DNA from 3 places in the Hafnia sp. CBA7124 genome. Region 2 is predicted to be linked to each of the others. Evidence: predicted binding sites of a transcription regulator. Region 2 holds the regulator's gene; each other region holds the start of a gene.

Region 1 (4,516 bases), 1.3 Mb from region 2:
TTTTGATTAAAGGACCAACGAGTTAACTTAAGCCTGTGGCTGAGTAACTACGTCTTTGATGCCTTTAACTTCGATTTCTACGCGACGGTCTGGAGCCAGGCAGTCGATCAGAGCTGCGCGAGCTTTAACGTTGTCACAGGTAGAACCAGTAACTGGGTCAGCTTTGCCCATGCCACGTGCAGAGATTTTGTCTGCAGGGATACCTTTAGATACCAGGTAATCTACAACGCTCTGTGCGCGCTGTTCAGACAGTTTCTGGTTGTATTGTTCAGAACCGATACGGTCGGTGTAACCCAGAACAACAACAGAACCGTCTTTAGGATCCAAGTTGCTCAGCTGAGAATACATCTGATCCAGAGCCTGCTGGCCTTGTGGTTTCAGAGTTGCTTTGTTGAAGTTGAACAGAACGTCAGACTTCAAAGTGAAACGCTTGGTTTCAACAACTGGAGCTGGAGCTGGTGCTGGAGCAACAACTGGAGCAGCTTCATCCTGACCGAAACGGTAGGTAACACCTACGCTCAGCAGGGTGTTGTCTGGACGTGCAGCAGTTTCGTTAGCATCGCCAATGTTGCTTACGAACTGATAGTCAAGACGGGTAGCCCAGTCTTTGTTCAGTGCGTATTCAACACCGATTGCAGCCAGTGGAGAAACACCGGTGTCGTGGCTGTCGATGTAACGGCCGCGAGTTTCAGAGTTTGCAGAACCGTCAGCGCGCCATACCATACCACCCAGACGAGTATAGATGTCCAGATCGTCAGCAATTGGGTAGCTCAGTTTAGCAGCCAGCTGAACGCCTTGAGATTTGAAAGCACCGTTGTTGTTGCCACGGTATTCCATACGACCTAACCAGTCGTAGCCCATTTCAAAGCCCAGGTATGGGTTTGCTTGGTAACCGAAGAACGCACCGCCGCCTAACTGGTCAGGACGAACGTTGGTGCTACCGAAATGGTTGATGCTGTTGTCGTAGTAGTGGGACCAGCCCAGTTTACCACCAACATACCAAGTATCATCTTTAGGTGCTGCTTGCGCTACGGTAGCGAAACCAGCGAGTGCCACTGCTAATGCGATAGCTGTCTTTTTCATTTTGCGCCTCGTTATCATCCAAATAGGCCAAAGAGCTAGATTGCTACAATTAGCCCTTGGTTAAAATCCTTTGCTAGGTTTTCGCTCGATTAAATACTGTGCCAATTTTCTCGGCGTTATAGAGCAACCTTCGCGATAACAAGTCTACAACGAGATTAGAAACTTACAAGTACGATGTGATATAGCTCAACAAAAAAACCATTAATGTGTACACTTCGTTTAACGTTTTGTTCAAAAAATAAACGTCGTTTTTTTCACAAAAAAGAGCAGTAATGCAGGCGCAATGCGGGTTTCTGCTATAAAATTAAATAATTAGCAGTGAAAAAATAGTGCTAATAAGATTTCTCTTAAATTTACTTAATGAAACAATTTGGACTGAATTTTTAGCAAATTTCGTTGTCCTTGGTCTGGTTCCGAGTTCAGATCGGGTTGCATAACCAGTCCAAAACACTCTCCCTCCTGCGCCGCTTTTCTTAATCTTGCGCGTTCATTTTGAGTTAACGGCGGCAGCCAGCCCAATACAACACTATAGTTACCGCTACGTAGTGCGCACTCCATCGCATAAATAGAATCTACAGGCTCAATCTGATTGAGCTGCATAACCTTACTCGCGGGCAAACCTGAATCAGCCAGCCATTGTTTACTCAGTCTATGTTGCGGATTCAACCAGAGTAACCAGCGAGACTGCTTACCGAGCTGACGCAGTAACGGAAGCAAAAGGAGAGACAACATAGGCTGATGTTCGCTATAGACCAATTCACTGATGACGCCAGCATAGGCATTCCCTTGCTCTTCAGTTTCATGATGCGCTGACGGGCTTAAAAATGATGAGCGTTCGGTGTAGTGATGCAGTGACTGTGTGCGCATGATATGTTCTCGCTGTGTGTACTGTATGAATATACAGTACATGGGTGATCGGCAGAGATCAACCTATTTTTTACAATGCTCTTCGCAAATCTGCGATGAAAACGAGCTAAAGCTAACTTTCAGTTTGGATGCTTTTCGGTAATTCGTTATGTTCTTAATTCACTGTTATTACTCAATAAAGTAACTATTAGTATTGTGAATGCATATCAAGGGAGTTACATATGAAAGGATTGTTAACTGAAAGAGCTGCCGTTGCGTGTGACGTTTTTTCTTCGCTCGGTGCGGTGACTTTTCGCTCGCAGTTTGGAGGTTTTGGTGTATGGCTAGACAAAACCATGTTTGGCGTTGTCTCCGATGGGGAGCTATACCTACGAGCGCATGATGAGCTGAAATCTCGTTTTCTGACTTATGGTATGAAAGCGTTCATTTATACTAAACGAGGAATACCGGTACGTTTAAGTTATTACCGCGTTGAGCATAGCATGTGGGATGACCCTGCCTTTTTGCAGCACCTCGCGAATGCCTCGCTGGAACAGGCAGTGATGCTTAAAAGATCATTGCGGGCGGCAGAAAGTACAGGCCTGAGATCGCTGCCCAATATCAACAATATGATGGAGCGACTCTTGGGGAAAATAGGTATTACGAGTCCCGAGCAGCTGATTAGCATAGGGGAAACAGAAGCATTTGTCCGACTTAAAAAAATGAATGCCAATCTGCACAACCGCTTGCTTTTCGATTTAGCGGGGGCAGTCAGGAAATGCCATGAAGCGGCGCTCTCATATCAGGTTCGAGCCACACTGGATGAATGGTTGAAACAAAATACCTATCGGTGGCAGAAAAAATAGTGTGGTTTACACGTTAACGGGGAGCCCAAATAAGGCTCCCATCAGCGTAGTGCTACTTAGTAATAAATTGAGAGGTTAGGGCAAGGTTAGGCTGGAATAAGCTCACGCTTGAGCTGCATCAGTTCCGGCAGTACGCCCATCATTAGACTTATCTGCTGCACAACTAACTGTTCGGTATTATCAGACGGAGATGCGTACGCTTCCAGACGCTGCTTAAGACCCTGTATAGCCACTTCGGTACGTTCAGCAATGCTATCGTCATAGTTCAGAGCATCGTCCATATAACACGCGGCATCATCCAGCATGCTCAGCACTTCGCCGTTATCCAATTTTTCCCGATGCGCACCTAATGCTGAGATATAGCTAAGCAGCGTATGGTTTAGACACAGCAGACGGAAAGCAGACTCTTGCGTCTGAGCATCATTTTTTGGTTCTGCTGACATGTTTGAAATCACAGATGCCAGCTCCGCATCGCAGTTATGAGCGTCACGTCGCGCGATTCGATAATCCAAACCATTGGATTTGCCCTGATGGTATTGCACCAGAATGGCGTCGAGATAGCGACAATCGGCGTTAAGCGTCTTTTGTACCACCGCAGGCAATGCGCGAAATTTCCAGTCAGGCCATATAAACGTGACCGCTGCCCATGCGATAGCACATCCCACCAGCGTGTCGAAAACTCTTGGCCCCGCGACTTCAAAGCCTTCGCCTAAAAGGTTAAAGCACAATAATACCAACAGCGTGATGAACATGGTGGCATGCGCGTATTGCACGTTACGAAATGCAAAGAACAGCACCCCGCTTATCACGATCAGCAACATTTGGCCGTCGAGTGATGGCACAAAATAGAGGATCGGTAATCCCAACAACACCCCAGCCAGTGTACCAATAATACGCAGCGCCAATCTTCGCTTGGTGGCGTTGTAGTTAGGCTGACAAACGAACAAGCTCGTAAGCAGGATCCAATAGCCGTGATTTAAACCGGTAAATTGAATAAATGCGTAGCCCACGCCTAAGACTATCGACATGCGGACTGCGTGGCGGAAGAGGGCGGATTGCGGAGTGAGATGCCGGCTGATCCGAAGTTTCATGTCATTCCAACCGCTGATGCGATCGTCAGACAGGGTATTTTCCTCTTCACGTTCGGCAGCCAGAGACTGTTCAGATTCAATATTAGCTAGCTGAGCATCTATCGCTTTGAGATTCAGCAGCAGATTAAACAGAGACTTCACTAAAATATGCTGATGGCCGTGCTGCGTAGCAATGCGTTGCAGCGTTGCTTCTAAATGGGTAAAGACTCGTTCAAAGCGTAAATCATGCTGGTATTTCTGCTGAAGCAGGATGGATTGCGATAACTGCGAACAGGCGCGCGCTTGTAGCATCAAGAGGCGCTGGAAGCGGAATAAAACGTCACTATAGCGAAACATCTCGCTCAGTTGCTGGTATTGAAAATGCGAAGAGCTGGCACGTTCGTGAATATCTTGTGCGACAAAATAATAATGCAGGGTACGGCGTGTACCGCGCTGGCCTCGGTCGCCTTTTAAACGCGTGAGCAAAGACGCTTTCGTCTGATTCAGCGTGGTAACCAAATTACTGTTAGCCATCGCCACGTCAATCAGCGGTTGATTGAAATTCCCTTCCTGATCGGGATCGAACAAATTGGATTTTGCATCGAGATAAACGGCTAACTGACCATAGCTACGCGCTAAAGCTTCTTGCAA
Region 2 (4,516 bases):
GCGGCCATACATTTCGGCGATGAGCTATTGGGTGCCATTATTAGTTTCCGTAGCAAAGACGAAATTAGCACGCTTAACGCCCAGCTCACGCAGATAAAACAGTATGTTGAAAGCCTGCGCACGTTGCGCCATGAGCATCTTAACTGGATGTCGACGCTCAACGGACTGTTACAAATGAAAGAATATGATCGTGCGTTGGCAATGGTAAAAGGTGAGTCACAGGCGCAGCAGCAGCTGATTGATAGTTTAAGAGGTTCTTTTGACGATCGTCAGGTTGCAGGGCTGCTTTTTGGCAAAGCGCAGCGCGCTCGTGAGCTGGGGCTGACGTTTAATTTGGTTGAAGGCAGCCAGCTACGTCAGTTGCCTGAGGGTCTTGATAGCACTGAGTTTGCGGCTATCGTGGGTAATCTACTCGACAATGCTTTTGATGCTAGCCTGAAGAATTCGCAGGGTAATAAAACCGTCGAGCTGTACCTTAGCGACGAGGGCGAGGATGTGATCGTGGAAGTAGCCGATCAAGGATGTGGCGTTCCTGAGTCTTTACGTGAGGCTATTTTTGAGCAAGGGGTAAGCACCAAAACAGAAGACGCCGGTGAGCATGGCATCGGACTGTATCTGATTGCCAGCTACGTTGGCCGCTGTGGTGGTGTGATTACGTTAGAAGACAATGAACCTTGTGGAACTTTATTTTCCGTATTTATTCCGAAAGTGAAAAAGACTTATGACACAACCAATAACGATTCTGATTGTTGAAGACGAGACTCCGCTCGCAGAGATGCATGCGGAGTTTATTCGCCATTTCCACGGCTGTGGTCAGGTATGGTTGGCGGGAAATCTTGCTCAGGCCAGAATGATGATTGAGCGATTCAAACCCGATTTGATCTTGCTGGATAACTATTTGCCCGATGGCAAAGGCATCACGCTATTGCACGAATTAACTCAGGCGCGTTTCCCTGGTGGTGTGGTATTCACCACCGCGGCAAGTGATATGGATACGGTGTCAGAGGCGGTGCGGTGCGGCGTATTCGACTATTTAGTGAAGCCGATTGCCTACGAGCGCTTGGGGCAAACGCTTGAGCGCTACCATGTACGCAAGCGGATGCTTGCTAACAGCGATAGCGCCAGCCAGCGTCAGATTGATGATATGTTCAATGCCTATGCACGTGGCGAGCAGAAAGAAGAGTTGCCAGTTGGCATTGATGCGTTGACCTTAGATAAGGTGCAGAAGTTATTTGCCGATCCGGATGCGCGTCATACCGCTGAAACCGTTGCACAAGAGCTTAAGCTAAGCCGAACAACGGCACGGCGCTACTTAGAGTTTTGCGCGGGCCGCCATCTGATTATGGCTGAAATTGTGTATGGAAAAGTTGGCCGCCCACAGCGAACCTATAGAGCGCCAGAAACGGCCAAAAATGGCTGATGAATGGGCTGATTATTGATGGGTAGCTGGCTGAAAATACAAAAAACACATGCTTAATGCCGATCAGATGCGCTACGGCTCAATCTTTATGTATTTCACGGTTTCAAAATGGTCGCTACCTGTATATACTCACAGCAAAACTGTATAAACAAACAGGTGGTGGAATGAAAGCACTTACAGCCAGACAGCAGGAAGTCTACGATCTGATTCGTGACCATATTGAACAAACTGGCATGCCGCCAACCCGCGCTGAAATTGCTCAGCGCTTGGGATTCCGCTCTCCTAATGCGGCAGAAGAACATTTAAAAGCGTTGCAGCGTAAGGGCGTTATCGAGATCGTTTCCGGCGCTTCTCGTGGTATTCGTCTTTTGATGGAAGATGAAACGGGCCTGCCTTTAATTGGCCGCGTGGCAGCCGGTGAGCCCCTGTTAGCGCAAGAACATATTGAAGGCCATTATCAAGTGGATCCTGCTTTGTTTAAGCCAAATGCAGATTTCTTACTACGCGTTAACGGCATGTCGATGCGCGATATCGGCATTTTAGACGGTGATTTGCTGGCCGTGCATAAAACTCAGGATGTGCGTAATGGCCAGGTTGTGGTTGCGCGTATCGAAGATGAGGTGACGGTTAAACGTCTGAAAAAACAAGGCAATATTGTTCAGCTGTTGCCAGAAAACAGCGACTTCGAGCCTATCGTTGTTGACCTGCGTGAGCAAAACTTCACGATCGAAGGTTTAGCGGTAGGCGTTATTCGCAACGGCGACTGGATCTAAAACTTCGCCTGTTGTGTTTGACATCACACCGATAGATTAAGCCCCTTAATTGGGGCTTTTTTATGCGGCATATTTGTTCATGACTGCAGCCTCTTTGTGTTGAGATAACGGATAGCTCATCTGGAATGAATTCAAAAAAATGAAAATGCTTACACCAACCGATAAGGCGCTGTGGATCCTCGCACTACCGATGATCCTTTCGAATATCTCTGTTCCGCTATTAGGGCTAGTCGATACCGCGGTGATTGGGCACTTGGATAGCCCTGTTTATCTTGGTGGCGTAGCCGTTGGCGCGATGGCGACGTCATTCTTATTTATGCTGCTGCTGTTTTTGCGCATGAGCACGACGGGACTGACTGCGCAAGCATTCGGTGCAGGGGACAAAACGGCGCTGGCTCGTGCGTTGGTGCAGCCGATGCTCTTAGCGTTGCTGGCAGGGTTCGCTATTATTGCGCTGCGGCAGCCTTTGATTAACGGCGTGCTGCGAATTGTTGGCGGTCATGAGGATGTGCTGGAGCAGGCTCGTCTATTTATGCAGATTCGCTGGCTTGGTGCTCCTGCGACGCTGGCAAACCTTGTTATTCTTGGCTGGCTGTTAGGCGTTCAATATGCCCGTGCGCCGGTTATATTGCTGGTTGTGGGCAACGTTATTAACATCACGCTGGACCTGTGGTTTGTTGTTGGGTTGGGCTGGAAGGTGCCTGGTGCAGCAAGTGCCACGGTGATTGCCGACTATGCGACCTTTTTATTGGGGCTCGGTCTGATTTGGCACGTGATGAAACTGCGCGGTCTGCATCTGGAATATTTCCGTAATGCGTGGCGTGGGAACCTTCGCCGTCTGTTGGCGTTAAATCGCGATATCATGCTGCGTTCTTTGTTGCTGCAATTATGCTTTTCATCGCTGACGATTCTGGGTGCCAGAATGGGAAGTGAAGTGGTGGCGGTGAATGCGGTACTGATGAATTTGCTGACGTTTACCGCCTACGCGCTAGATGGTTTTGCTTATGCAGTGGAAGCCCATTCAGGGCAGGCCTATGGTGCACGCGACGGTCGTAAACTGCAGAAAATTTGGCATTCTGCCTGTCGGCAGGCGGGTATTGTGGCGGTATTTTTTGCCATGTTATATGCCGTATTTGGCCAACAAATCATCCAGATATTAACCTCGTTGCCAGAAGTACAATCGTTGGCATTACACTATCTGCCATGGCAAATTGTTTTACCACTGCTGGGCGTATGGTGTTACCTGCTGGATGGCATGTTTATCGGTGCGACGCGCGGTGCTGAAATGCGCAATAGCATGGCCGTTGCCGCTGCGGGGTATGGTTTAACACTGTTCACGCTCCCTTGGCTGGGTAATCACGGTTTATGGCTGGCTTTAGCGGTATTTTTATCGTTGCGCGGACTTTCATTATGGATTGTCTGGCGACGTCATTGGCGGGAGAGAACTTGGTTCCCTGTCAATAATGTTGAATTAAATTAGGTTGTTATAGCGTTAAGCAATGAGGGCAATGTGATAATTCCGATAGTTTTCGCATTGCCCTAAAATGGCGCGCTATTAATATTTGCTTACATTCTAACTGATAAAAATTATTCTCCGCTTATTCCCTGTTTTTTCTCTGCTTTTATGCCTTTTTGCGAAGATTTTTTATTAAATATTATCGATTATCTAGCTGAAAATATTTTTATGCTCAGTATCCGCTAGTCTTAATGGTGAACGTTAACTGATGCCTCACATCGCAATTGTGATTAATTCAATCTAGTACAGATGTGTGGGGAATATATTCCATTACATAAGTGATACGGAGTTATTATGAATAAAGATCAAGCGAGCGGTAACTGGAAGCAGTTTAAAGGCACAGTGAAAGAAAAATGGGGCAAGTTAACCGACGATGATCTTACCGTAATCGAAGGGAAACGCGATCAGCTGGTAGGTAAAATCCAGGAACGCTACGGCTATCAGAAAGAAGCCGCTGAAAAAGAAGTTAAAGCGTGGGAAGATCATAATAAATATCGTTGGTGATATTTAAACTTGCTTGCCTAAATAATCACTCTGCAAATACGCATTATAAATAAAGAACGGATACGAATATTAAAACGGGAAATACTCCATTATTGATATTCCTTTATTAATAATGTGCCACTGCTGATATTGATTGCAGATGATTAAAAAGAGAGCCGCAGATGCGGCTCTTTTTTATGCGTTATTTAAACGCTATTTTTTCTTTTTTGGTTCGGAATGATCGTGATGACATGTATCACGATTATCGCAAGACTCAATTTTCCCACAGTCTCGACATAAACCATGCGCTTCTACCACGCTATG
Region 3 (4,516 bases), 1.5 Mb from region 2:
CTTAAAGATTGGTCGGGGGGGAAAAAAGGTTGCGCGAGATTATAGAGAGCCAGAGCAATAAAAACCAGTCTCTTTCGCAGAAAGCCGGAACCTCGATTGCGGATTTAGTGCCTTAGTCTGTCCACATAAGTAAATATAGTGGTATTCTCTGAAAAAATGGCTTTATCTCTTAACCCCCTATTGTGCCACTGTTATCGGCAGCACAACTGATTATCAGGAGACTTAACGTGTCTGAACTGTCTCAGCTATCTCCACAGCCACTGTGGCAAATTTTTGCGGATATCTGCTCTATTCCTCACCCTTCGTATCATGAAGAAGCATTAGCCACGCACATCGTTGCATGGGCTGAAGAAAAAGGTATCCACGTTGAACGTGACGAAGTAGGCAACGTCCTGCTACGCAAACCAGCCTCTCGCGGCATGGAAAACCGTAAGCCGGTTGTGCTGCAAGCGCATCTGGACATGGTTCCACAAAAAAATAACGATACCGCACACGACTTCACCAAAGATCCTATCCAGCCATACATTGACGGCGATTGGGTAAAAGCACGCGGCACCACGCTGGGCGCAGATAACGGCATCGGTATGGCTTCTGCATTGGCTGTTTTAGCCGATGACAGCGTTTCTCATGGCCCAATCGAAGTGCTGCTGACCATGACCGAAGAAGCCGGCATGGAAGGCGCATTTGGCCTGAAAGCGGGCTGGTTGCAGGCCGATATTCTGATCAACACCGACTCTGAAGAAGAAGGTGAGATTTACATGGGCTGCGCGGGCGGTATCGACTTCATCACCACGCTACCGTTGCAGCGCGAAGCCGTTCCTGCTGGACACGACATTGTTAAGCTGACGCTGAAAGGCCTGAAAGGCGGCCACTCCGGTGGTGATATTCATTTGGGCTTAGGCAACGCCAACAAACTGCTGGCGCGCTTCCTGTCTGGTCACGCTGCTGAATTGGGCCTGCGCGTATTGGATCTGAACGGCGGTACGCTACGCAACGCGATCCCACGCGAAGCCATCGCGGTGCTGGCTGTACCTACCGCGAATCTGGCTAAGCTGAAAACGCTGGCCGAAACGTTCCAAAACATGCTGAAAGTTGAACTGGCTGCGGTAGAAAAAAACCTGAGCGTTCAGGTTGAAACTGCACAAAGCGATTCTCAGGCACTGACCGCCGACAGCCAACAGCGCTTTATTGCCCTGCTGAACGCCACGCCAAACGGCGTGATCCGCATGAGCGACGAAGTGAAAGGCGTAGTAGAAACGTCTCTGAACGTGGGTGTTGTGACCACCGACGCGAAAGAAGCGCAAATTATCTGCCTGATCCGCTCGCTTATCGACAGCGGTAAAGACGCCGTGGTTAGCCAACTGAACTCTATTGGTGAACTGGCAGGTGCGCATGTGGAAGCCAAAGGCAGCTACCCAGGCTGGAAACCGGATGCAAATTCTCCGGTGATGCATTTGGTGCGTGAGACTTACCAGAAGCTGTTTGATACCACGCCAAACATCATGGTTATCCATGCGGGTCTGGAATGTGGTCTGTTCAAAAAGCCTTACCCAGAAATGGATATGGTGTCTATCGGCCCAACCATCACTGGCCCACATTCACCGGATGAGCAAGTTCACATTGCCAGCGTAGGCCAATACTGGCAGTTGCTGACGGCTCTGCTGAAAGCGATCCCAGAGAAAGCCTAAGCGCTAAGTCTTTGCGTATTACAGAAGCCAGCCCTCGGGTTGGCTTTTTTTATCCCTTCACGCCCTCAAAGCCTAGCCATCAATATCCAGCGAAAGCTGCTTTTCTAGCTGTGGATCGAGCAGCGTGACATGTAACCCCACCAGCCGTACGCCTCGGCTATTTCGGCGTTCATCCCACGCCTGCCGTGCCACCTGAAATAAATCACGCTTATCCAGAATCGGCCACACATGCTCTTGCGTTGTCTGCTGAAAATCATGGAATTTGAGTTTTACGCCCTGCCGCGCGATATGCAGATCCGGCTGCACTTTCGCCAAGCGCCGTTCCAGTTCTTCATACAGTTTTTCCAGTAAAACCTCGCACTCTGCCCAGCTGTGAATATCTTCTGACAACGTTCTTTCCACCCCAACGGACTTACGCAGGCGATCGGGCATCACTTCTCGCTCATCCTGACCGTGACAGCGTTCCCAAAGCACGCGCCCAAACTTGCCAAAACGACGTAACAGCTCGGCCAAATTATAGCGACGCACATCGGCACAGGTATTCAGCCCCAGTTCACTCAGTTTGGCGGCGGTTACCTTGCCAACGCCGGGGATCTTTTTCAGCGGCAACGTGAGAATAAAATCGTCAACCTGCGCGGGCGTAATCACATATTGGCCGTTAGGTTTATTGAGATCGGAGGCAATTTTTGCCAGAAACTTGATCGGGGCAATGCCAGCCGACGCAGTAAGATTGAGCTCTTCGGCAATTTGTTTGCGAATCTGCTCTGCAATCAACGTGGCTGAGCCGTAACACTGGGTACAGTCGGTGACATCAAGATAGGCCTCATCGAGCGACAGCGGCTCTATCAGCGATGTATAACGCTGGAAAATCTCACGTATGTGCCGCGAGACGTCTTTGTAAACCTCCATTCTCCCCGGACGCAACGTGAGATGCGGACACAACTTAAGCGCTTGTCCTGTCGGCATAGCACTACGCACCCCGAATTTACGCGCGGCGTAGTTTGCAGTGCTGATCACCCCTCGGCGATCGCGACTTCCGCCAATCGCCAGCGGTACATCGCGTAACTCAGGGAAATCACGCATTTCGACTGCGGCATAAAAGCAGTCCATATCGACATGTATGATTTTGCGCATAGAGAGAATGGTGGAGTTAATGACTGTATAAGTATACAGGTTATTTGTAGGGAAAGGGAAGTGGAGCTAGGGATCGATCATGATTAACAAAAACCCCACCCTAACCCTCCCCTTCGCAGGGGAGGGGACAGTTCAGTGATATTTATAAGGATCTCGATCGACGCTTCACCCTGACAAGGGGGAAGTTGGGAGGAGAGGTGTGATAACCCCACCCTAGCCCATCCCTTCGCTGGGGTGGGGACAGTTCTGCGCAGACGGGGAGAATCTCGATCGGCTCCTCCCCCTGCGAAGGGGGAGGTTGGGAGGGGGTAGCTGTTTATGAAAAACTAAATAATCCTATGCTTCTCCAGCATTTCGCGCCGGGCTTCTTCACGCGCCATACGCTTTTTACGTGCGTCGCAGGGCTCTGGGCAATCACAGACTTTTTCCAGACCGAGGTTGGCGATGCCGCCGCAGCTTCCGTGGATGCTTTTTCGCTTGATGATATAGCCAATAGACATTCCGGCAATCACCGCTAAAAACACCACAAAGGTCGCAATAAATACCGTCGCCATATTATTTACCTTTCTTTGCCTGCACCAAATAAGGCTTAAAGGCATCCGAGTAACGATCTTCAAAACCGTTTTCAGTTTTTACAATCATAAATACCGGAATACCCAGCAGGTTTGCCAACGCCATTCCACGCTCTGGCCCCATCACGTCTAATCCCGTAGATAGACCATCTGCCGTCATACAGCTCGGCGCAAGCACGGTAATCGAAACCAGATGATGCGTGACTGGACGTCCTGTTTTAGGGTCAATCTCATGCGAGAAACGCTGGCCGTTCTGCTCAAAATAGTTGCGATAATCACCGGAGGTCGCGATAGCCATCTCGCCCGGTTGAATAATAACCTGAGCGCTCTGCTGTAATCCTGCCTGCGGTTTTTCAATGGCGATGCGCCACGGCGCACCGTCTCCGTTGATGCCCCGCGTTCTCACTTCACCGCCAATATCCACCATATAATTAGTGATGTTTAACGAAGCAAGATACTCAGCCACAACGTCCACGCCGTACCCTTTCGCAATAGACGACAGATCGAGATAAAGCTGAGGAATATTCTTCACCAGCGCATTACCCTGCACGGATAAATGCTCAATGCCGATCCATGCACGACGTTGATTAATTTCTTCATCCGTTGGAATACGATCGGGACGCCCTTCTGGCCCAAATCCCCACAGATTAACCAATGGTCCAACCGTGATATCCAGCGCACCGTCGGTCACTTTATTAATCCGAATAGCCTCTTCAACCACTTTCGCCGTTGCGGCCGAAACAGGGAATGGCGTATTCACCTCGGTGCTTTGGTTAAAACGGCTCAGCTCAGAGTTGGAACGGTAGGTCGACATCTGGTCGTTAACCTGCTCCAAACGCTTATCCAGCTCGGCTTTAATTTTTTCCGGCGCGGGCATCCCTGTTTCACTGACATACTTGATAGAGTAATAGGTCCCCATTGTTTTGCCTTCAATGTTGACCTGCTCCGGCCCACATCCCGTCAGCAAAAAAGCCAGCCCGCAAAAAGCCAGCCAGCGTGTATTTCGAATAAAAAACGCGGTCGCCCGCGCAGTGTTATTAGTCATTATGTTCAACCAGTTTTGGCTACGCTACAAAAAATCTCATAAGAAAACATATGGTCAAAGGCATTGAAGTTGTGGCT

Evidence for each region. Region 2 encodes LexA, which represses DNA repair genes until DNA is damaged. Its sites were predicted from a motif close to TNCTGTATGTACATACAGNA; they were not measured.
Region 1: sulA (SOS-induced cell division inhibitor SulA) is a predicted target of LexA. The motif match lies at 1,970-1,989, and genes of this name have one in related genera.
Region 3: dinB (DNA polymerase IV) is a predicted target of LexA. The motif match lies at 2,844-2,863, and genes of this name have one in related genera.

What each region holds. Positions count from the first base shown of each region.
Region 1 is NZ_AP017469.1:1,683,896-1,688,411, forward strand. It holds gene ompA (porin OmpA) at 28-1,083, opposite strand; gene sulA (SOS-induced cell division inhibitor SulA) at 1,441-1,950, opposite strand; gene CPY98_RS07745 (TfoX/Sxy family protein) at 2,172-2,795, shown strand; gene yccS (YccS family putative transporter) at 2,882-4,516, opposite strand, start outside.
Region 2 is NZ_AP017469.1:382,345-386,860, forward strand. It holds gene dpiB (sensor histidine kinase DpiB) at 1-753, shown strand, start outside; gene dpiA (two-component response regulator DpiA) at 722-1,420, shown strand; gene lexA (transcriptional repressor LexA) at 1,585-2,193, shown strand; gene dinF (MATE family efflux transporter DinF) at 2,333-3,673, shown strand; gene CPY98_RS01775 (CsbD family protein) at 4,004-4,213, shown strand; gene zur (zinc uptake transcriptional repressor Zur) at 4,406-4,516, opposite strand, start outside.
Region 3 is NZ_AP017469.1:3,444,031-3,448,546, forward strand. It holds gene pepD (beta-Ala-His dipeptidase) at 228-1,688, shown strand; gene dinB (DNA polymerase IV) at 1,761-2,822, opposite strand; gene nqrM ((Na+)-NQR maturation NqrM) at 3,149-3,376, opposite strand; gene CPY98_RS15845 (FAD:protein FMN transferase) at 3,378-4,439, opposite strand.